Regions from separate parts of the Pseudoduganella sp. RAF19 genome, predicted to be linked through region 2. Evidence: predicted binding sites of a transcription regulator. Region 2 holds the regulator's gene; each other region holds the start of a gene.
The links. Region 2 encodes HrcA, which represses chaperone genes, less so after heat shock. Its sites were predicted from a motif close to TTAGCACTCNNNNNNNNNGAGTGCTAA; they were not measured.
Positions count from the first base shown of each region.

Region 1: a site for HrcA is predicted at 4,877-4,903, ahead of rpoH (RNA polymerase sigma factor RpoH). Genes of this name have one in related genera too.
Region 3: a site for HrcA is predicted at 5,104-5,130, ahead of groES (co-chaperone GroES). Genes of this name have one in related genera too.

Region 1 covers NZ_JBFREF010000005.1:135,992-143,856, forward strand. Annotated here, with positions in the region: gene AB4Z19_RS13900 (TonB-dependent siderophore receptor) at 1-667, opposite strand, end outside; gene ggt (gamma-glutamyltransferase) at 758-2,521, opposite strand; gene AB4Z19_RS13910 (hypothetical protein) at 2,528-2,965, opposite strand; gene AB4Z19_RS13915 (PEP-CTERM sorting domain-containing protein) at 3,147-3,698, opposite strand; gene rpoH (RNA polymerase sigma factor RpoH) at 3,919-4,830, opposite strand; gene ftsX (permease-like cell division protein FtsX) at 5,047-5,961, opposite strand; gene AB4Z19_RS13930 (cell division ATP-binding protein FtsE) at 5,958-6,617, opposite strand; gene ftsY (signal recognition particle-docking protein FtsY) at 6,625-7,680, opposite strand; gene AB4Z19_RS13940 (MerR family transcriptional regulator) at 7,740-7,865, opposite strand, start outside.
Region 2 covers NZ_JBFREF010000004.1:152,852-160,716, reverse strand. Annotated here, with positions in the region: gene fur (ferric iron uptake transcriptional regulator) at 75-503, shown strand; gene hrcA (heat-inducible transcriptional repressor HrcA) at 567-1,583, opposite strand; gene AB4Z19_RS11905 (HAD family hydrolase) at 1,612-2,310, opposite strand; gene AB4Z19_RS11900 (metallophosphoesterase) at 2,383-3,795, shown strand; gene AB4Z19_RS11895 (hypothetical protein) at 3,894-4,463, shown strand; gene AB4Z19_RS11890 (hypothetical protein) at 4,486-5,097, shown strand; gene rsmA (16S rRNA (adenine(1518)-N(6)/adenine(1519)-N(6))-dimethyltransferase RsmA) at 5,236-6,000, opposite strand; gene pdxA (4-hydroxythreonine-4-phosphate dehydrogenase PdxA) at 5,997-7,115, opposite strand; gene AB4Z19_RS11875 (peptidylprolyl isomerase) at 7,134-7,865, opposite strand, start outside.
Region 3 covers NZ_JBFREF010000003.1:108,114-115,978, forward strand. Annotated here, with positions in the region: gene AB4Z19_RS08340 (aminotransferase-like domain-containing protein) at 1-268, opposite strand, end outside; gene AB4Z19_RS08345 (hypothetical protein) at 350-811, opposite strand; gene AB4Z19_RS08350 (hypothetical protein) at 832-1,266, opposite strand; gene AB4Z19_RS08355 (hypothetical protein) at 1,263-1,691, opposite strand; gene AB4Z19_RS08360 (DUF642 domain-containing protein) at 1,791-2,402, opposite strand; gene AB4Z19_RS08365 (hypothetical protein) at 2,555-2,995, shown strand; gene groL (chaperonin GroEL) at 3,077-4,723, opposite strand; gene groES (co-chaperone GroES) at 4,760-5,050, opposite strand; gene AB4Z19_RS08380 (FxDxF family PEP-CTERM protein) at 5,323-5,853, opposite strand; gene AB4Z19_RS08385 (hypothetical protein) at 6,176-6,397, shown strand; gene AB4Z19_RS08390 (cell division protein ZapA) at 6,394-6,705, shown strand; RNA gene ssrS (6S RNA) at 6,757-6,937, shown strand; gene AB4Z19_RS08400 (EVE domain-containing protein) at 7,004-7,462, shown strand; gene AB4Z19_RS08405 (helix-turn-helix domain-containing protein) at 7,529-7,865, shown strand, end outside.

The DNA.
Region 1 (7,865 bases), on a different contig from region 2:
CTTCCTGGTAGGAGGCGACCACGCGTCCGTTCAATGTGCCGGCTTCATTCAGCGCGCCGGAAATGTCGCCTTGCACGCGATGCTGGCCCCAGCTGCCCAAGGTAGCGCTCGCAGAAGCCTGAAAAGCGGCGGTCGGGCGCTTACGGATGAAGTTCACCGTGGCGGAGGGATTGCCGGTGGCGGACATCAGGCCATTGGCGCCGCGGACGATGTCGATGCGGTCATAGAGGGCGGTATCCAGATCGCCGGTCACGTTACCGAAGACAAAGGGAATGCCGACGCCGTCATACTGGAAATTGACGATGTCGAAGCCGCGCGCGGTGTAGTAGGTGCGGTCGGTTTCCACGCGCTCGACGGTGACGCCGGTGGTGCTGGCGAGGACATCGTTGACGGCGTCGAGGCGGAAGTCTTCGATGCGGGCGGCAGTCACGACGGACACGGATTGCGGCGTTTCGCGCAGGCTCAGGTCGAGGTGGGCGGAAGAGGCGCTGCGGCGGGTGGTATAGCTGTCCGGCGATTCCGCCTCACCCTTGACCACGACGGTTTGCATGACAGGCTCAGGCGCGGCTTCATCAGCAGGCGCATCAGCCCAGGCAGCGCCTCCGCAAACCAGCGCGGCGGCAAGAGCAAATGGACGAAGTCGGGAGGCGGGAACAGGCAGCAGCATTTTCTTCCTTTTTATAGAATGCAAATGAGAATGATTCGCATTCTATAGCGCGACGCAAAAAATGTCCACCTTGGGGTCAGACCCCAGGTTTTAGTGGGCGGGGTGTTGGACGAGCGCGGCGCCGGCGCCGTGACGGTGGGCTTCGCTGACGGCGGTGACTGTGCCATCCTGGTTGAAGACGATGGCGTTGGCTGCGCCGATTTCTTCCGGTGTCGCCGACCAGCGCTGGCCGAAGCGTTCCAGCGCGCGGGCCTGGGCGGTGCCGGTGAAGCCAGGTTCGATGTCGGTGCTGTCGCCGTTGCGCTCGGAAATGCGCGGCGCGTTGAGCGCCTCGTCCATGCGCATGCCGAGGTCGAGGTAGTTGAAGATGGTTTGCAGCACGGTGGTGATGATGGTCGAGCCGCCCGGACTGCCAACCGTGAACGCCGGCTTGCCATTGCGGAAGACGATTGTCGGCGCCATGCTGGAGCGTGGACGTTTGCCCGCTTCCGGTACGTTCGGCGCCGGCCCCGTGAAGTCGAAGTCGGTCATTTCGTTGTTGAGCAGGAAGCCGTAGCCCGGCACGGTGATGCCGCTGCCGCCCCACGATTCGATGGTGAAGGTGTAGGCGACGATATTGCCGTCCTTGTCCGATACGGTCAGATGCGTGGTGTGGGCGCTCTCCGGCAGCATGCGCGCCGCGGCGGCTGGGCGCAGTGGCACGCTGGGGTCGTGCTGGAAGACATAGGGATCGCCCGCCTCAGCATGCGGCATGGCGTGCTGCAGATTGATCAGCCCGCGGCGCCTGGCGGCATAGTCCTTGTTCAGCAGGCCCGCCACAGGCGCTTCCACGTACTCGGGATCGGCCAGATAAGCATTGCGGTCGGCGAAGGCGAGGCGCGACGCTTCCATGTAGATGTGCTCGGCCTGATCGCGCGGCATGCCCTTGAATTCATAGCCTTCAAGGATGTTCAGCGCCTCGGCGATGGTCACGCCGCCGCTGCTGGGCAGGGGCATGCCGTACAGTTCGTAGCCGCGATAAGTGCTGCGCACAGGCTGGCGCAGCCGGGCTTCGTAGTTGGACAGGTCGGCCAGCGTCATCTTGCCGGAGCGGACGGAAACGCCGGCAGCCACCGGCGGCGCGTTCACCGCGTCGACAATCGCCTGCGCCAGCTTGCCGTGATAGAAGGCTTTCACGCCGCCAGTGGACAGCAGCTGGTAAGTCTTCGCCAGATCCGGATTGCGTAGCAGGGTGCCGGCTGGGATAGCCTTGCCGTTGCGCAGATAGAGCGCGGCCGTGGCAGGGTATAAGCTGAATTTCTGCTCGTTGCCCTGCACCAGATGGCTGAAGTTGGCATTCACGCGGAAGCCATCCGAAGCGACCTTGATTGCCGGCGCCAACACCTGCTTGAAGGACATGCTGCCGTAGCGGTCCAGTGCTTCATGCCAGCCGCGCACGGTGCCCGGTACGCCGACCGCCATGCCGCTGGCCACCGCTGTTTCGAAATCGATGGGCTTGCCGTTGGCGTCCACGAACGCGGTCGGCTCAAACGAGGCGGGGGCCACTTCGCGGTGGTCAATGGTAATCACGCGTTTTTCTTTGGCCAGGTAGATGACCATGAAGCCACCGCCGCCAACGCCGCAGCTGAAGGGATCGGTCACGCCCAGCGTAGCTGCCGCCGCGACTGCGGCGTCCACCGCATTGCCGCCCTTGTTCAGAATGGCCAGCGCGGACTGCGATGCCTGCTCGCTGATTGTCGCGACGGCGCCGCCGGTGCCGGTCGCCATAGGGCTTTTGGCAGAGGCGGGCTCAACGAGCGCCAGCGAAAGGATGATGGAGAAGACGAGGGTGCTGGCGCGTCGTTGTGGGCTCATGGGCAACTATATCGGTTGTGCAATATTTACACGCAAGCTTACCCGATAATTTGGCGGCGGAGCTTTCAAAGCCGGCGGTTCGGCCGGTTCCAGCCCTTGCAGCGTAAAGGTCAGGCCGTTGCGCGTGAGGGTTTTGGCGGCGCCCGGCATGTCGTCGGCCAGCACGAAGTTGCTGCTGCCTTTTTTATCGTTCAGCACGAAGCTGTAGCTGATGTAGCCGGCCCACACGCACACGGCGCCAGTCTTGCAGCGGCTGTCGTTGATGCGTTCGAGCTTGAGTGTGGTGGATGGCGCCAGTGTGACGGTTTCGCCCTGCGTCAGCACATAACTCTCGCTGGTGCGGGGGGCGGGATGGGACGCGGTGCCGGCCGGTGGCGCGCTGCAGGCGGCGGCAATGACCAGGGATAAACCCGCAAAGCAGGTGCCAATGACTCTCAGTTTCATGATGTCCTCCCTGAAGGCATGCTTTCATCTTAGCAAAGTGCCACCCAGGCCGGCGCACTGATGAGTCAGACCCGGGTGTAAAGATTTCCGACAGTTACTCGATATTGCATAAGGGAACTTAAAGTAGGGGTAAAAAAAAGCGCCCACGGAGGGGCGCCAGTTTTTGTTGTTTTTGTTGTGGTTATGCTTTGCGGCGGCGCAGACCGCTCAGGCCAAGCAGGCCGGCGCCCAGCAGGGCCAGGGAAGCTGGCTCTGGCACTTCCTGGGATGGTGCGCCACCACCGCCTGCGCCCGGACCTTGCGGTGCAGCCGGGGTTTGCAGGTCGGTCAGGATGGAGAAATTGCCGCCGTTTTTGTTTGGGGTGGTCACTTTCAGCGCCAGGGTGTGCACGCCGCCGGTAAACACCACGTCGTCGTACCAATTGGTGTAGCCAGCAGGCGCCGCAGCGTTGGACTGGGTCAGCAGGGTGCCGTCCAGGTAGAAATAGTACAGGGTGCCATCCTGGTTGCCGCCCGGCTGGGGGAACAGGAAGTCGAACGTGCCGCCATTGATGCCGGCGTCGACCTGGAGGGTGGACAAACCGTTCAGGTCAGCGGCGCGCATGGCTGGGTTCGCGTTGTCGTTATTCCAGTGAGCAGCAATTGACAGATTATCGGTCAGCAGAAGTGGGGCTGCGGACGCAAGTCCGGTGGCTGCGGCGCAGACCAGTGCGAGAGCGGTTTGTTTGATCATGGTATTTCTCCGGGTGATTGACTTCGCTTTACATCAAGCAAGTGCCATGCCATCGGAGAAATGCGTGTTGCATCAAGGACTTATAAATTTCTGGAAAACCATGGTGTAAAAAATATCGACAGTTAGTAAGTCGAAATAGTAACCCGCGTTCAATATTGTTTAGAAAATAAAAAAAGCGCCGGGCCTTACGGCACGGCGCCTTCCGGAAATCAGCGAAAACTTAGATGTAGGCCGCCAGGGCAGTCTTCATCTTCTTCAGCGCGGCCGCTTCGATCTGGCGGATACGCTCGGCCGACACGCCGAACTCTTCCGCCAGCGTATGCAGGGTGGCGCCCGAACCGTCGTCGTTGGCCAGCCAGCGCGCTTCCACGATACGGCGAGAGCGGGCGTCCAGCTTGGACAGGGCAGTTTCCAGACCCTCGGATTGCAGACGGGTCACCTGTTCGGCTTCCAGCACCTTGGTTGGCTCGGTATTGTCGGAAGACAGGTAGGCGATCGGGGAGAACTTGTCGTCTTCCTCGTCGCTTGGCGATTCCAGGGCAATATCGCGGCCGCTCAGGCGGGTTTCCATTTCAATCACGTCTTCGCGCTTCACGTCCAGGGCTTTCGCCAGCTGGTCGATCTGGTCGGGCGACATGGCGTCCAGGCCTTGCTTGTGGCTGCGCAGGTTGAAGAACAGCTTGCGCTGGGCTTTGGTGGTAGCCACTTTCACCAGGCGCCAGTTCTTCAGAATGTATTCATGCATCTCCGCCTTGATCCAGTGCATGGCGTAGGACACGAGGCGCACACCCTGGTCCGGATCGAAGCGTTTGACGGCTTTCATCAGCCCGATATTGCCTTCCTGGATGAGGTCGGCGTGCGGCAGGCCATAGCCCAGGTAACCGCGCGCGATCGACACCACCAGTCGCAGGTGAGACATAACGAGCTTCTCCGCAGCCTTCAGATCATTCTTGTTCTTCAGGTCACGGCCCAGTTGTACTTCTTCCTCGTGCGAGAGCATAGGCAGGCGATTGACTGCCGAAATATAGGCGTCAATGTTGCCAAGTGGAACCAACGCGTTTTGTACGGACATCGTGGTCATAGTTCTATCCTCGCTTCGAAGGGAATCTTTCATAGTCACAGCATGCCTCATGGAACTTAACTCTTACTTAATTGAAGCCTTGCTGGTTGAACATATATTAGCACTCTCCTTCGATGAGTGCCAATCATGGAAAATCTATGATTGCGATAGCAATACTGCTATGAGGAAAGGCTCCTCCATAAAAGGCAGGATAGACCTGGAAGGGGATGGGCTCTGTGCGAGAACGCACTTGTGACACCGGGAGCGGCGCGCGCTCCCGGCAGGGACTTAATTCAGGCGGGACAAATGGCGCTGCACGGACAGCGAGGCGCCAACCAGGCCCAGCATCGCTGACAGGGCCAGCAGGGCGGTCATGGACACGGGATCGAGCGGGACCAGCTGGAATTCGCTGGCATACAACCTTGCAAATTCAGCAATTGCCGTATTCAGCGGGCGCAGGGCCAGCGCCACTGCCCCCAGCGCCACCCCGCCCGCGCACAGGCCGAGCAGAGCACCCGTGTAATAGAAGGGGCGGTGGATGAAGCTGTCGGTCGCGCCGATCAGTTTGGACACCAGAATCTCTTCACGCTGGGTCAGCACTTGCAGGCGAATCGTGTTGAATACCACCGCAATCACCACCGTGCCCAGGGTTGCAGCCAGCAGCAGCAGGGCCAGACGCAGGATGCCCAGCAGGGCGGCCAGACGCTTGACCCAGGCGGAGTCGACCTGCACCGATTCCACACCCGGCAGAGCGCGCATCTGGTCGGCGATGGCATCGATCTGGGCGCTTTCGGCCGCGCTCTTGTAGGCGTTGAGCTTGACGATGTAGCTGTCCGGCAGCGGGTTTTCACCCAGTGTGTTGAGCACGTCGGACAGCCCGCTCTTCGCATGCAGCTGTTCCAGCGCTTTTTCACGCGGCACGAAGACGATCCTGGCGTCCTTGCTGATCGCACGCAGATTGCCCGCAATGCCGGCTGACTGCTCGCGCGGCGTGTCCTGCTTCATGAACACGCTGAGCTCGGGCTCGACCGCCATTTGCTCGGACATGGGGCGCACGTTTTCCAGCAGGGTCACGCCCATGAAGGGCAGAGCCAGGGCGATTGCCACCACCAGGATATTGAACAGGAAAGAGCCCGGCGCGCGGCGCAGGTGCACTAGGGCGCCGCCGAGCGCGAAGGCGTGCTGGCGGAAGAAGGCGCTCATGCGGCCTCCTTCATCAGTTCGCCGCGTTCCAGATGAATCACACGCGCGGCGCTGTCCAGCACCTGCTCGTCGTGGGTGGAAATCAGGCAAGTCACGCCGACCGAGTGGAAGGCGCGCAGAGCGTCCAGCACCTTGTTGGCGCTGGCGCGGTCGAGATTGGCGGTGGGCTCGTCGGCCAGGATGATTTGCGGACGGTTCACGATGGCGCGCGCGATCGAGACGCGCTGCTGTTCGCCGCCGGACAAGGCCAGCGGATCGGCATCGGCGCGCTCGCCCAGTCCCACTTTATCGAGGGCGGCGCGGGCACGCTGCTCGGCGGCGGCTTTCGGCGAGCCCGTCACCAGCAGGGGCATCATCACATTGGCCAGCACGGAGCGGTCGTTCAGCAGGCGCTGTTCCTGAAAGATGAGGCCGAGGTTGCGGCGCAGGAAGGGCACACCGGCGGCCTTGAGCTTGCCGATGTCCTGGCCGTTGACGATCACCTGGCCCGACGTCGGGCGCTCCATGGCGGCGATCATTTTCAGCAGGGTGGACTTGCCGGCGCCGGAAGGGCCGGCCAGATAGACCAGCTCGCCTTTGGCAATGGTGAGGGTGATGTCGCGCAGGGCGACAGCATCGGAAGTGTATTGCTTGGAGACGTGCTGGAATTCGATCATGGAGGCCTTACGCGAGCAGTGCTTCAACAAACTCAGCCGCATTGAAGGGCTGCAGGTCTTCAATCTTTTCGCCGATGCCGATGAAGTACACCGGCACCGGGCGCACACGGGCGATGGCGGCAATGATGCCGCCCTTGGCAGTACCGTCCAGCTTGGTGATGATGATGCCGGACAGTTGCAGGGCATCGTCGAACGCCTTCACCTGGGCCAGGGCGTTCTGGCCGGTGTTGCCGTCGATGACCAGCAAGGTTTCGTGCGGCGCGCCTTCCAGGCCCTTGCCGATCACACGCTTGATCTTCTTCAGCTCTTCCATCAGGTGCAGCTGGGTCGGCAGGCGGCCGGCGGTGTCGATCATGACCACATTGGTGCCGCGCGCCTTGCCGGACTGCACCGCGTCGAAGGACACGGCAGCGGGGTCGCCCGACTCTTGCGAAATCACGGTGACGTTATTGCGCTGGCCCCAGACCATCAGCTGCTCGCGGGCGGCGGCGCGGAAGGTGTCGCCGGCCGCCAGCAGCACCGATTGGCCGTGTGCCTGCATATGCTTGGCCAGTTTGCCGATGGTGGTGGTCTTGCCTGCGCCGTTGACGCCGGAAATCATCATCACCAGCGGCTGGTGGCGGCCCAGTTCGAACGGCTTTTCCAGCGGTTCCAGCAACTCGATCAGCAGCTGCTTCAGCGCCAGCTTCACGGCGGCGGCGTCTAGCAGCTTGTCTTCCTTGACCTTGCGCTTTAGGGCGTCGAGCAGGTATTGGGTGGCTTCGATGCCGGCGTCGGACATCAGCAGGGCCGCTTCCAGCTCGTCGTACAGCTCGTCGTCAATCTTGGCGCCGATGAACAGCACGGACAGATTGGCCGAAGTCTTCGACAGGCCGGCCTTCAGGCGGTTCATCCAGGATTGCTTTTCCGGGCGTGCGGCGGTCTCTACCTCAAAAGCAAGAGGACCGACGGCGTCGCTGGCCACTTCGGCGGTCGCCTGTGGCACCGGCTCAGGCGCACTGGGCGCAACGGCGGGCGCAGGCGTTTCAGGAACGACTGGTTTTTTCTTGAAAAAACTGAACATGGATTGTGCGGTAGAGGGCCCTTCGAGCCGCGTATTCTACCAGAGTGGCCCTGTGGGAATCAGTCTGCGGCCGCGCCATCCGCGGCGGCTTGGACCGGGGCGCGCTGGCGCTGGCGCCAGTCGGCGATGGCATTGCTGATTTCATTCAGCTCGCGCACGCGCACGAAGTCCGGCGCGCGGCGGCG
Region 2 (7,865 bases):
GACCTCAAATCCGATTGAGCAGAAGTGCCAAAACGCTATATCATAAAGCACTCCAGCCACATACGATACCAAACATGAGTAACAGCCCCACCGACCTGAAGGCGTCCGGCCTGAAGGCCACCCTGCCGCGCCTGAAGATTCTTGACATTTTCCAGAGCAGCCCAGTGCGTCACCTGACTGCGGAAGACGTCTATAAACAGCTGCTGGCCGAGAATATGGACGTGGGCCTGGCCACCGTGTACCGCGTGCTGACCCAGTTCGAGCAGGCCGGCCTGCTGAACCGCAACCACTTCGAGAGCGGCAAGGCGATTTTCGAACTGAACGAAGGCTCGCACCACGACCACCTGGTGTGCCTGGACTGCGGCCGCGTGGAAGAATTCGTGGACGAGGAAATCGAGAAGCGCCAGCAAGCCATCGCCGCCGAGCGCGGCTTCAAGATCGCCGAACACGCCCTGGCGCTGTACGGCAACTGCACCAAGACCAACTGCCCGCACAAGCATTAAAACCCGAGGCGTAAAGCGGGTGGCAGCCACGTCGTGGCTGCCACCGGGTTCAAGCCGCGGGTTTCAATGCTGGCTCAGGGCATTCGACAGCAGGCGCGATGTAATATCGACAATCGGAATCACCCGCTCGTAGGCCATGCGGGTCGGGCCGATCACTCCCAGGGTACCCACAATCTTGCCGTTCGCCTCGTACGGCGCGGTCACCACGCTCATTTCATCCATCGGCACCAGGTGCGATTCGCCGCCGATGAAGATCTGCACGCCGGACGCCTTGGACGACACGTCCAGCAGCTGGATCAGGCCGGTCTTCTGCTCGAACAGGTCGAACATCTGGCGCAGCGAGCTCATATTCGACGACAGGTCGGCCACCGACAGCAGATTGCGCTCGCCGGCGATCACCATGTCCTCGGTATTCTCGGCCATGGCTTCGCTGCCCGCTTCCACGGCGGCCTGCATCAGGCGCCCCATATCGTCGCGCAGCTGGCGCACCTCGCCCTGCAGGCGGCCGCGCACCTCGTCGAAGGACAGGCCGGAATAATGCTGGTTGATGAAATTGGCCGACTGCTGCAGCTGGGCCGGAGAATAATCCACGTCGGTCAGCAGCATGCGGTTCTGCACATCGCCATTGGGTGACACGATCACCAGCAAGATTCGCTTCTCGCCCAGGCGTAAAAACTCCACCTGCTGGAACACCGACTCATGGCGCGGCGTCAGCACCACGCCCGCGAACTGGGTCAGCGAGGACAGCATCTGCGCCGCGTTGGCAATCAGCTTCTGCGGCGGCTGGGCGGTCGCGCGCAGGCGCGCCTCGACTGCGCTCTCATCGATGTGCTGCACGGTCAGCAGGGTGTCGACAAAGATGCGGTAGCCGCGCGGCGTGGGAATGCGTCCGGCCGAAGTGTGCGGGCTGGCCACATAGCCCAGCTCCTCCAGGTCCGCCATGATGTTGCGGATGGTGGCCGGCGACAGCTCCAGTCCGGAAATCTTGGACAGCGCGCGCGAGCCGACGGGCTGGCCGTCGGCGATATAGCGCTCGACCAGGGCTTTGAGCAGGGTTTGGGCACGGTTATCGAGTTGCATAGCTCTTCATGAAGCGGTGATTGCCCATCTATTCTGCCAACTGTTCTTCCAGCCATGCAAGAAGTTCCTCAAAACTGGAGCAAATTGCATCAGGCTGGACACCGGCCGCCAGATGGGCATCGCTGCCGGTCCGGTTCAGCCAGACCGCGCGCAGGCCGGCGCGCTGGGCGCCTTCCACATCCAGTTTCAGGTCGTCGCCGACATACACCGCCTCCGAGGGCAGCACGCCCAGGGTAGTGCAGGCGGCGCGGAAAATGCCGGGATCGGGCTTGGCCTTGCCGAAATCGGCGGCCGCCAGCGATACCTTGAAATGGTGGGCGAGGCCGATGACTTCAAGATCCGCGTTGCCATTGCTGATGGTTCCCAGCAACACCTGCTGTTTCAGCTTGAGCAAGCCGGGCAAGACGTCGTCATAAGGCTTGACCGCATTGCGCGCGGCGAAGAAATGGCGCATGGCGCCATCGACGTTGGTGGCGTCCTCGCCGGCGTGGGCGAACACCTCGTTCAGGCTGGCACGCCGCAAGGCGCCCAGATCGACGTGCAGTTCCGGCCGCGCGGCCAGCAACTCCATGCGGTGCAGGCGCAGCTGCTCGATGCTGAAATTTTTCGTCACGCCCGGCGCGTGCTCGCTCAGCCAGGCGTGCAAGGTCAGCTCCGCTTCGGCGATCACCGGCGCGATCGGCCACAGGGTGTCATCCAGATCGAAAAGTATGGCTTTCGGCTTCATGCCAGCATTGTCCCACATCGCGAAGACGCGGCCGTGGTAGATTAACGGGCTTATTGCACTGGAGTTAAGTTGATGTCTATCCTGTCACGCGCGCCCTGGGCGCTGGCCGCCGCCGTGCTGGCGGGCTGCGCTACGCAAAGCCCGGCACCGGCGCCGCTATCCGCTTCGCTGTCCGCGTATGTCGTGCTGGGCGAGCAAGGTGCGGCCGTGGCGCGCGTGGTGACGGAAGCGGCAAGCTGCCCGCCGCTGACCGTCGACGGCCAGGCGCTGCCGATGCAGCTGCGCGCGCCGGCCGAAACCATCGCGCTGCGGCCGACCAGCTCGGCGCCGGCCGATTCGGTGCCCAGCCGCTTCCCGGTGCTGACTTGCGAAGCGGCCTTGCCGGCAAATGCGCGCAGCGCCAGCGTCGGCGGCCAGACGCTGCCGCTGCCACGCGCCGAAGCACAGCGCATCGTGGTGATCGGCGACACCGGCTGCCGCCTGAAAAAGTCCGACAACAACTACCAGGCCTGCAACGATGCGCAAGCGACGCCGTTTGCCACCATTGCCGCCGCCGCGGCGAAGTGGCAGCCCGACCTGGTGATCCACGTCGGCGACTACCACTACCGCGAGAATCCCTGCCCCGAAGGCAACGCCGGCTGCGCCGGTTCGCCCTGGGGTTATGGCTGGGACGCCTGGCGCGAAGACTTCTTCCGTCCCGCCGCGCCGCTGCTGGCGGCAGCGCCCTGGGTCATGGTGCGCGGCAATCACGAAACCTGCACCCGCGCCGGACAAGGCTGGTGGCGCTTCCTCGATCCGCGTCCGCTGCAGCCAGGCCGCGACTGCAATGCCGCCGCCGATGATCTGAGCGGCAACTACAGCGATCCCTACGCCGTGCCGATCGGCGGCGCCAGCCAGTTGCTGGTGCTGGATACCACCGCCACCAGCTGGCGCGGCATCAAGCCCGGCCAGCCCGGCTGGGACCAGTACCGCGACACCTACCGCAAGCTGGAGCAGCTGTCGCAGCAGGCGCGCTGGAACCTGGGCCTGAATCATCAGCCGATGCTGGGCTTCGGCGCCGACATCGACAAGAAAAGCAAGCAGCGCTTCCTGGAGCTGGGCGACCTCGGCCTGCAGCAAACCTTCGGCTCGCTGAATCCCCTGCTGCTGCCCGACAGCGTACAAGCCATGCTGTCCGGCCACGTGCACCTGTGGCAGCAGGTCAGCTACAGCAGTCCGCATCCGAGCCAGTTCATTACCGGCTTCTCCGGCACCGACGAAGACACCACGCCGCTGCCGGACGACGTCGCGCAAGTGCAGCCGGCGCCGGGCGCCGTGATCGCCCACTTCAGCAGCTGGGTAGGCGGTTTTGGCTTCATGACCATGGAACGCGGCGCGGCGCCGGGCGAGTGGCAGATCGTCGTCCACGACCGCAACGGCGCCGAAATGAACCACTGCCGCCTGTCCGGCCGCAGCTCGCAATGCGAGAAGGCGCAGCTGCGCTAAAAAATGTTACAAGCCTAAATCAGGCCGTTGCTTGCTAAATGCACTAAAATAGCTGCCGATTCCGCGTGGCGGTCCAGTAAATCGTATTGGAGAGATGAATGAATAGTAAGTTTGTGCGTCCCGGCCTGGCGCTGCTGTGCGCAGCCGTCCTGTCGGCATGCGGTGGCGGCAATGGCAATATGACTCTGGGTGTGACCGTCAACGGCCTGGCCAAGACCGGCCTGATTATCCAGAATGGCAGCGACACCGTCACCGCCGATGCCTCCGGCACCTATTACTTCCCGACCCTGCTGGCCACCGACGCGGACTTCAACGTCACCCTGAAAACCGTGCCGGACAACGTCACCTGCGTGGTCAGCAACGGCACCGGCAAGATCAACTATTACACCCAGCTGCAGGCGGTGGTCAACTGCGCCAACGTGCCCTACAACCTGGGCGGCACGGTAAGCGGCCTGACCCAGGGCATCCTGGTACTGGCCAACGGCTCCAGCACCGTATCGCTGCCGGCCGGCACCACGACCTTCAAGTTCCCGGTACAGGTACCGAATGCTGCCTTGTACGGCGTCACCGTGCTGACCCAGCCGGATGGCCTGTCCTGCACCGTGGCCAATGGCAGCGGCACCATGCCGGTCGCAGACGTGACCAATGTGGCCGTGACCTGCCACTAAGCGCATCCTTTTTGGAGAATACATGAAAGCAAACTATGTAGGCACGGCGGCAGCGCTGGCCGCAGCCCTGGCGCTGTCCGCATGCGGCGGCAAAGCGTCGTTCGACGTTTCCGGCACCGTGACCACGTCGTCCGGCAGCCCGATCGCCAACAGCGGCCTGGTGCTGCAGAACGGCGACGACACCGTGTCCGTACCGCTGGGCCAGACCAGCTTCACCTTCCCGAACCGCATTTCCTACGGCACTGAATACAATGTGACCGTCAAGACCCAGCCGGCGCACATGACCTGCAGCATCGCCAACCCGACCGGCTCGGCAGGCCACACCGCGACCATCTCGGTCGCCGTGATCTGCTCGCAGAACTCGTACACCGTGGGCGGCACCATCAGCAATCTGACGCTGGATGGCCTGAGCATCATCAACGGCTCGAACAGCTCGGCGGCATTCTCGGTTGCCAAGGGCTCGACCGCGTTTGTGTATCCGGAATCGATCCCGGTCGGTACGCCATACGGCCTGTCCATCTTCACCCAGCCGAAGGACACCACCACCGGCGCGACCCAGACTTGCACGCTGATCAACGGCACCGACGTGATGGGCGACGCCAACCGCGCGAACGTCGTAATCACCTGCCAGTGATATTCAGGAAGTGAATGACAGGAATTTTAAAAATAAATTGGATTAATATGCGGCAGCGCATCATAATCGTTCCTGTCTCCTCCACTTCTTACTAAGAATTGGATTTAAGCCCACCGCCTAGGTGGGCTTTTTTTTTGCTCAGAGATTGGCCAGGGCGACGTAGGCTTCCATCGGGACAGCCTCGGGACGGTCCTGCGGATTGATGCCCGCCTGCACCAGCTGCTCTTCCGTGAACATGCCGGCCACGCAGTTGCGGATCACTTTGCGGCGCTGCGAAAAAGCTTTCGCGACCACGGCTTCCAGGCGCGCAGGATCGCAAGGCAGCGGATTTTCGATCGGAATCATGCGCACGATGGCCGAATCCACTTTCGGCGGCGGATCGAAGGCATCCGGCGGCACGATGAACAGCAGCGCCATGCGGTAGCGCCATTGCAGCATCACAGACAGCCGGCTATAGGCCTTGGTGCCCGGTTCCGCCACCATGCGCTCCACCACCTCTTTTTGCAGCATGAAGTGCTGGTCCTGCACCTGTGGCGCGAATTCGGCCAGATGGAACAGCAGCGGCGACGAGATGTTGTACGGCAGATTGCCCACCACGCGCAGCTTGCGGCCCTCCGGCACGGGGATCGAGCCGAAATCGAACTTCAGCGCGTCGCCTGCGTGGATGGTCAGCTTTTCGCGCGGATAGCGTTTTTCCAGGCGCGCCACCAGGTCGCGGTCCAGCTCCACCACGTGCATATGCGGCAGGGATTTCAGCAGCAGGTCGGTCATCGCAGCCAGGCCAGGGCCGATTTCGACCATGGTGTCGCCGTCGCGCGGGGCGATGGAATCGATGATATCGCCAAGGACGCGGTCGTCCTGCAGGAAGTTCTGGCCGAAGCGTTTGCGGGCTATGTGTTTCATGTTCTCTCTGATTGTTGGCTGGCTTCGACCATGCGCAAGGCGCTGGCGATGGCTTCTTCCATGCTGCTGCTGTCGGCCAGGCCCAGGCCTTGCGCGGCCAGGTCCAGCGCGGTGCCGTGATCGACCGAAGTGCGGATCAGCGGCAGGCCAAGCGTGATGTTGACGCCGCGGCCAAAGGTGGCGTGCTTCAGCACCGGCAGGCCCTGGTCGTGGTACATGGCCAGCACGCAGTCGGCGTCTTCCAGGTATTTGGGCTGGAACAGCGTATCGGCCGGATAAGGCCCGCGCGCATCGATACCGCGCTCGCGGGCAGCGGCCAGCGCGGGCGTGATGGTGTCGATTTCCTCGCGGCCCAGGTAGCCGTTTTCACCGGCGTGCGGATTCAGGCCCGTGACCAGGATGCGCGGCGATGCGATGCCGAATTTGCCGCGCAGGTCGCGGTCGATGATGTCCAGGATCTCGGCCAGGCTTTCGCGTGTGATGGCCGCCGCGACGTCTTTGAGCGGCAGATGCGTGGTCGCCAGCGCGACGCGCAGCGGCGGCGCGACCGCTGCCCGGTCCGGCGCCGCGGCAGGTGCTGCAAGCGCGTGCGGCTGGCCGGCCAGCATCATCACCACGCGCGGCGTCGCAGTCTTGTCGGCAAAATATTCGGTGTGGCCGGAGAATGGCACGCCGGCATCGTTGATGGTGCTCTTTTGCAGCGGCGCGGTGACGACAGCGCGGAACCAGCCAGCGCCAACGCCTTCAATCGCCGCGTCCAGCGTGGCCAGCACGAAGCGGCCGTTTTCCTTATCCAGCACGCCGGGTGTGACGTGCGCCCCCAAAGGGATGTCGATCGCGCACAGCACATTGGCGCCGAAATGCGGCAACCCGCCGTTGCGGACGGCCTGCAGCGACAAGGCGCTGATGCGGATGGCGGGATCGATGTCGGCGGCCACCATGGCCAGGAAGGCCGCGTCGCCAATCAGTACGGCGTTGACCTGCTCGCGCATGGCCCAGGCGGCGCGGATGGAAATCTCCGGCCCGATACCGGCCGGTTCGCCCGTCGTCACGGCGACCACGGGGCGTCGCGATGGGGGCACGGCGGCGCGCCCGTTTTGCTGAGTGGCGCTCACCTGTGCCCTCCTTCTGACTTACTTCGCTTCTTCGCGGAACTCGACGTAGGCGCGGTCGCGCACTTCGCGCTGCCAGTTTTCGATGGCCTCCACCAGCTTGCGCTCACGCAGGGCGTTGCGGGCTTCGGCGCGTTTCTTCTCTTTCGAGACGTCGTCCGTCTTGCGCTCCAGGACTTCGATCAGGTGGTAACCGAAGCTGGTTTCCACCGGCTCGGACACCTGGCCCGGCTTCAGTTCGTTCATGGCCTTTTCGAATTCCGGCACGGTGTCGCCCGGATACAGCCAGCCCAGGTCACCGCCCTTGGACGCGGAACCGTCGTTCGACACCAGGCGCGCCAGGTCTTCGAACTTGGCGGCCTTGTTATCCAGGCGCTCCTTCAGTTCCAGCAGCTTGCGCTTGGCGTCGGCCGCGCTCACGGTCGGCGTGACCTTGATCAGGATGTGGCGGGCGTGCGTCTGCTGCACGGTTTCCGCGGCAGCCGCTTCTGCCAGGCTGCGCTTGTCCACCAGCTTCAGGATGTGGAAGCCGCCCACGCTCTTGATGACCGGGGTGGTCTGGCCTGGCTTCAGCTTGCTCAGTGCTTCGGCAAACACCGGCGGCAAGCGGTCGCTCTGGCGCCAGCCGACGGCGCCGCCCTGCAGCGCGTCGGAAGCGTCGGAGTAAGTCGCGGCCACCTTGGCGAAGTCGGCGCCGGTGCGCAGCTGGCGCATCACGTCTTCCGCCTTCTTCTGGCGCTGCGCCAGCACTTC
Region 3 (7,865 bases), on a different contig from region 2:
CGGTACGTGCTAGCACGGCGGGAGACGGCGATTCAATTAACGCCGCCTGCGGCAGCAAGGGACGGCGCCGCACGAAGTATCCGGACTGTGGACGGCTCTCGATCACACCCTGGCTTTCCAGCAGCAGGAAGGCGCGAATCACGGTGGAGATGCTCAGGCAATGATGCTGGCTGGTCTGGCGCACGGACGGAATGCGCTCGCCTTCCCTGATCACTCCTTGTGCAATCAGGGATGTGATGTCTGCAGCCAGTGCCTCGTAACGTTTCACGACCATCTCCATAATCCGATGATGGTCAGCTTAAGGTCCTTTGCCCGCGCTGGGCACTATACCTTCGTTTAGGATAAACGTTTATGCACGGCGCGTTTTCGCGGTGGCCCAGACGATGGGCAGGCCAAAGAAGAACATATGCGACAACAGGTCCAGCGTAGTCGCCAGCGGTTTGAACGATACCTTGCCGGGGAAGGCGGACAGTGGCAGCACGGCCAATCGCATGACCAGGAAGACAATGATGCCGAAGACAATGGCGGTGATCACTGGCTTGTTCGTCAGCGCCGGAATCTGTCTTGCGGCGAGCAGGAACACGGCCATCCACACAAAGCTCAAGGCGAAATGACAAAGCAGCCCAAGCACCGCCGTCGTCGCCCCGCCGTCAAACGCCGCCTTACCAAGCAAGCCACTGGCCACAATCTGCAGCAAGCGCTCCGCCGTCAGCCCGTTATAGATCGCGAAGCAGATCGCAAACGTGATATCCAGCAGCCCCGCAATGCCACCGCCAATTAAAACTGCTTTGGGAATCGACCAGTTCTGCAAATTCGTTCTCCTTGTTGATCTTAGCGCGCTTGTTTCCTGACCCGTTGTCGAAGCGAGAATCGGATTTCTGTGATTACTCTGTCCTTTTCGAATCCGTACACTGAGCCAGAACCGCTACAAGTTGAAATGAAATCCGAGTCCTTCCTTTTGAAGATGACATACTCCGAACCGACAAATAACGGGACTGCATCAATATCCAATCCGGTTTTAAGCAGGATACTTGTATCTTTCAGCAGGCCTTTGAAGACTCTGTCAATTCGAAACACGGCGTCCACTCGAGGTCCCAGTCCTTCAAGTTCCGCGGGAATCAGTTTCGCTTCAACGAGCGTCGCAATGAACACTTGATCCGCCTCATGCACTTTTTCTCGCAACGGCGACCGCAGGCAACTACTTGCGGACGCGACGTTGGACAGCGTTAAGAGCAGCAACAACGCTGCAAATCTTTGTGCGATCATTTTTGGCCCGCAGTCTGTTCAACAATTTGCAGAACCTTTTTTGCGATTTCCTCTTCTTGTGTGAAGTGAATAGGCCATCCTCCGCCACATATCGATATGCCATTCTCCCCATTGCGATTAAAAATAATGAATTTTTCGGGAACCCTCATGGGCATGCCACAATCGCCGCCACCAGTGCCTGTCCTGAGAATGGTGAACTGATCTGTAATCTGGCCCTTCAGGACTCTGCTGACCTGAAATTTTCCCTCAATGTATGGCCATCCTTCCTTGTCATCGCTTTTCTTGAACTTCGCTTCGACAGCAGTTGCCAGGTAGACGACATCAGCTTCATTGACCTGTTCCTCAAGGGATAAGCTAGGACAACTGCAAGCACTTGCGGCAGTTGAGGTAGTGATGAGAAGAAGTGCCAGAAGTATTTTTCGCATGTGCGAGATCCTGCCATCGAAATAGCAATTGTGCAACTAAGGAGCTACAGGCAATAAAAAAGCCTGCACGGGGCAGGCTTTGCGTGGGGCACAGAGCGATCAGGCTTTGCGGCGCAGGGTGAAGCCGAGCAGGCCGAGGCCCAGTACCACGCTGGCCAGGGTGCCTGGTTCCGGCACGGTGGTGCTCACGGAGACGTTATCGAGCGAGCCGCCGACGCTGTCCGAGGTGCCCACTGCGCGGAATTGCAGTTCGGTGGACGGGCCGAAGCCCTGCAGCTGCAAGGCGATGTGCTGCCAGTGATTACCGGCCGTGCTGCTATTACCGCTGAAGACGCCAACGGACTGGCCAGCCCACAGCACTTCAATCGCGTTGGTGCTCCAGCTGGTGTATTCGCGCGGCGAGTAGTCGAAGGACACGGTGTACGAGTAGTCCGCCATGGTGTTGAAGCTCTGGCTGATCCAGCTGTTGGCGCTGGTGTCCAGCTCGACGTACATCGAACCGTTGGAGGCGGCGCCGGACACATTGTTGCGCACTTCGACACCGTTCTGGCCAACGGTCCAGTTGTTCATACTGGACAGCGTGGTCCAGCTGCCATTGCCGACCGCATTGGCTTCGAAGCTGCCGTTCTTGACCAGCTGGATCACGGTGGCGTTAGCGGAAGCGCTGGCCAGCAGGGCAGCAGCGGCGACGGTAAGGGCAGAAAGTTTCATTTAGTTTTCAATAGTTTCCAAATAGACAGCAAGATTGTATCACTATCAACTCTGTTGCGAAAGAAGATTCCGCTTGACACATATTCTTTCTTTTAGGAAAAATTGATGAGAGAATTATGCTTCCCGCCGTTTCTGCCGTTTTCGCCGCACCGATGCATACCGTTTCAGACGCCCAAGCCGAGCTTGACCTTCAGGCCAAAGATGCCAAACGCCATTTGACGGGCACGGTCATCATGGGCTTGATGGCGGCATGCCTGGCGTTCGTCGGGCAGAGCGCGCTGGCACAGGCGCGCCCGCTGTTCGACTTCATCGACATCGCTTACGGCGCATGGCAAAGCGGATTTCACTGGATGTTGTGGGCGGTGGCGCTGGCGTGGTTTGTGGCGCTGATCCAGGGCAGCATGCGCTACCAGGACATCACCGAGCAGCTGCGCGTGCAGCAGCGCCTCGACGATCAATACGCGCGCGCCCAGCAAGCCCGCGAAGCCGCCGAAGAACGCCGCGCTGAACGCGCCGCCGTCCGCAAAGCCGAAGAAGACCCTCCTCCCCGCAAGTTCAGCAAGAACGCCCGCAGCAACAAATTCGACTACTAAAAATTCGGAGATCTGACCCCGAATAAAAAAAGCCTGCAAGGCGAACCTTGCAGGCTTTTGTCAGCGTGAGCTGGCGATGATTTACATCATGCCGTCCATGCCGCCCATACCGCCCATGCCACCCATACCGCCCATACCGCCGGCCGGTTTGTCTTCCACGATTTCAGCAACCATGCAGTCGGTGGTCAGCATCAGGCCAGCGATGGAGGCCGCGTTCTGCAGGGCAGAGCGGGTCACTTTGGCTGGGTCCAGAACGCCCATTTCGACCATGTCGCCGTAGGTGCCGTTGGCCGCGTTGTAGCCGTAGTTGCCGGAACCTGCCAGCACGGCGTTCACCACCACCGAGGCTTCTTCGCCGGCGTTGGTAACGATCATGCGCAGTGGCTCTTCCATGGCGCGCAGAACGATCTTGATGCCTGCGTCCTGGTCGGCGTTGTCGCCTTTCACGTTCAGGGAAGCACGTGCACGCAGCAGGGCTACGCCGCCGCCAGGAACAATGCCTTCTTCCACAGCAGCGCGGGTTGCGTGCAGGGCGTCTTCAACGCGGGCCTTCTTCTCTTTCATTTCGACTTCGGTGGCTGCGCCAACCTTGATCACGGCAACACCACCAGCCAGCTTGGCCACGCGCTCTTGCAGTTTTTCGCGGTCGTAGTCGGAGGTCGCTTCTTCGATCTGCACGCGGATCATTTTCACGCGGGCTTCGATGTTGGAGGCTTCACCGGCGCCGTCGATGACGATGGTGTTTTCCTTGCCCACTTCGATGCGCTTGGCCTGGCCCAGTTCTGCCAGGGTAGCTTTTTCCAGGGTCAGGCCGACTTCTTCAGCCACGACCTGGCCGCCGGTCAGGACAGCGATGTCTTCCAGCATGGCCTTGCGGCGGTCGCCGAAGCCAGGAGCTTTCACTGCGCAGGTCTTCAGGATGCCGCGGATGTTGTTCACCACCAGGGTCGCCAGCGCTTCGCCTTCGATGTCTTCAGCGATGATCAGCAGTGGACGGCCGGCTTTCGCTACTTGCTCCAGTACCGGCAGCAGGTCGCGGATGTTGGTGATCTTCTTGTCGCACAGCAGAACGAATGGGTTCTCCAGCACGGCAACTTGCTTTTCCGGGTTGTTGATGAAGTACGGGGACAGGTAGCCGCGGTCGAACTGCATACCTTCCACGATGTCCAGCTCGTCGTGCAGGGACTTGCCGTCTTCCACGGTGATGACGCCTTCCTTGCCCACTTTTTCCATCGCTTCAGCGATACGCTCGCCGATCGAGGACTCGGAGTTGGCGGAGATCGCGCCAACCTGGGCGATTTCCTTGGAGGTGGTGGTTGGCTTGGCCATGGACTTCAGCTGCTCAACGGTGGCAGCAACTGCCTTGTCGATGCCGCGCTTCAGGTCCATTGGGTTCATGCCGGCTGCAACGTACTTCATGCCTTCGCGCACGATGGCTTGTGCCAGCACGGTTGCAGTGGTGGTGCCGTCACCGGCGTTGTCGGAGGTCTTGGACGCGACTTCCTTGACCATCTGCGCGCCCATGTTCATCAGCTTGTCTTTCAGCTCGATCTCTTTCGCGACCGAGACGCCGTCCTTGGTGACGGTCGGGGCGCCGAAGGAGCGCTCCAGCACCACGTTGCGGCCTTTCGGGCCCAGGGTGACTTTAACGGCGTTGGCGAGGATGTTCACGCCTTCTACCATTTTGGAACGTGCGGAATCGCCGAAAATAACTTCTTTAGCTGCCATGTTTGATTTCTCCTGAATTCTGGATTGAAAGGCCGATTACTTATTGATGACGGCCAGGATGTCTTCTTCGCGCATCACCAGCAGCTCTTGACCGTCAACTTTGACGGCCTGGCCGGAATATTTGCCGAACAGAATACGGTCGCCGACTTTGACTTCCAGAGCGCGGACAGTACCGTTATCAGCCACTTTGCCGTTGCCCACAGCCAGCACTTCACCCTGGTCCGGCTTTTCAGCAGCGGCATCAGGAATGATCAGACCGGACGCAGTTTTGGTTTCCTGGTCCAGACGTTTGACGATGACGCGATCGTGCAATGGGCGAAGGTTCATACAAAACTCCTTTATTCAGTTGGTAATTGCTAGTTGTGCAAGTAAATCAGCTGTTAGCACTCTCGGCTAACGAGTGCCAACAATTATATGGACGGCCTTGGGGCTTTTCAAGAGAATTTGTTTGCGGAAGGTCAAGACGAGACAGGACACCGGCTCCGCTCCTAGGCGGGCCCATGCTTTTTGCTGCAGCGGAGGCGGCGTCCTTTTTTGAACCAGAGGCGAGGAGCAGGTGCCTGCCAGGTCGTGGCAGGCACCCGGTTTATGCCCTGGGTTTACTGCTGTTTGCGACGGCGAGCGGTGGCCAGGCCAAGCACGGCCAGGCCGCCCAGCAGCATGCCGTAGGTGGCAGGCTCTGGCACAGCGGATACGCTCAGGTTGGTGGTGTAGCTGCCTGCCGACTTGGACAGCGCGCTGCCGCTGACCTGCAGGTAATAGTTGTCGGCCGCCAGTTTGCCCAGGTCCAGCACCCACTGGTCAGTCTGACCGGTGGAAAGCTGGTTGCCGGAGCTGACCAGGGTGCCGGCGGCGTTGAACAGCGAGAAACCGGTGATATCCAGGCCGTTCTTGGCGTTGCCGCTGAAGGAATACACGTCGGCCAGTACGTTGGAAACGCCGGACAGGCTGAACGTGTACTGATCGGCAAAGGTATTGCCCGAGTTGTTGCCGGTGATCAGACGGCTGGCCAGGCCTACGCCATCCGTCAGGTCGATCGGCGCGGGGGACAGGCTGATATCGGCCGCGTGGGCCGCCAGGGTGGCGCCGGTGAGCGCCAGTGCTGCTGCAATTTGCTTCAGATAAGTCATGCCTTTGCTCCTAGTTGATTTGCTACGGTTGGGGCCGCTTAAGGAGCCGTCACGGTATCAAACATACATTTCTTAAAAACTGTTTATTAACAAGCGCTTACAACTCTCCAATAGGAAATTCGGGTTGAATTTGTGAAATATTCAACCATGTCATTCATGCAAAATCAGGGACTTAACGGCAGAGCGTGAAACGGCTGGGATAGGCGTGTAGGAGAGTGCCTACGGAGAGGCAAGAAATTCTTACCGCTGGCGAGTACTCACCTGCAATTCACACAGTTACAAACGGGTTGACCGCCTTATCGTGCGGCCCTATAGTTGCGAGATGATTTCAGACTTCCAAGACCTTTCCGACAAAATCGACCAGTTGGCGGAATTGACCCAGGCACTGCGCCGGGAAAATGCCCATCTGCGTCAGGCCAACGCTGTTTTGATTTCGGAGAACATCGATTTCAATCGCCGCCTGCGTGAAGCACACGAACGCGTCGCTGCACTGCTTGAAAAAATCCCTGGCGCACCTGCGCCCGCACAAGAGGATGCACAATGATCCAGGTTGATGTGACCATCATGGGCCAGACCTACAAGCTGGCGTGTAAAGAAGGCGAAGAAGGAGCACTGCGCGAAGCGTCGAAACTGCTCGACAAAAAAATGAGCGCCATCCGCGACGCCGGCAAAGTGAAGGGCAATGACCGTATCGCGGTGATGGCGGCACTGAGCATGGCCGGTGAATTCCTCAGCGCGAAAACTGGACAGGGCCCGCTGTCGCAAATGTCGATGCTGGAAGTGCAGGAGAAGATGCGCGCCATGCAAACTGTCCTCGACAACGCACTGACGCCGCAAGAAAATCTCTTCTGATTTATTGTCCAAAAGGCCTTTCGCGAAAAGGCGTGGAGGAGTAAACTTCGTGTCACCCTGCGGTGTTCGAGATTTGCCATATATTCCTTGAACCATTTACATGCATCGGTTGCGGGAATTTGTTTGACGGGCGTGAGCGTCGCTAGTCCGATGAACCCGAAGTTGAACTAACTGCAACCACCTTGAACCGTAAGGTTCGGGATGCCGGCATAACGGCACAGGCGGGGCCTTATTCCATATGAAGCGGTTGCATGCGTCGCAAGACGCGCAACCGTTTTTTTACGTCTGGAGGAGTCGCATGCAGTATTGGCTGATGAAGTCCGAACCCGATGAAGTAAGCATCGATGATGTGATGGCCGCACCGGACAAGACGGTTCCCTGGTTCGGTGTACGCAACTACCAGGCGCGCAACTTCATGCGCGATGCGATGCAGGTCGGCGATGGTGTGCTGTTCTATCACTCGTCCTGTCCCGAGCCGGGCATTGCAGGCATTGCGGAAGTGGTGAGCTGGCCTTATCCCGACGCTACGCAGTTCGACAAGAAGAGCCACTACTTCGACGAGAAGGCGACCAAGGAAACGCCGCGCTGGATTTCTGTTGACGTGAAAGGCGTGCGCAAAACGCGCCTGCTGTCGCTGGCCGAACTGCGCACCATCCCTGCGCTGGAAGACATGGTCGTGCTGCAGAAAGGTAGCCGCCTGTCGATCACGCCCGTCACTGCAGGCCAGTGGAAGACGCTGATGTCCCTGCTGAAGTAGGCCCAGCCCCGGGCATTGCCAGTATGGCCGGGGAAGCGCATCATTGAGGCGTCCCCGGAGAAGGGCATGGATGCCGATAACGATCAAATGCTCCGCAAGATAGCGGAATGCAGCGCTCCCCAGCGCCGCCTGTACGCCGCGCCAGCGCGGCTGCTGTCGCTGCTGCGCTATCTGCATGTGGAAGTCGGCGCCAGCGGCCCGGTGCTCTTGCCCTCCATTGCTTTCCCTTCGATGTGCGTGATCGTCAGCGGCGGCGTGCGGCTGGGCGGACCGGACGGCCTGCTGGTGACGGAAGCCTTTGTGCGCGGCCCGAACCTGCGGCCGATCCGGCTGGAATGGATGCCCGGCACCAGCCTGGTGGTGTCGGTGATGCGCGTAGGCCGTATGGGGCGCGTGCTGGATA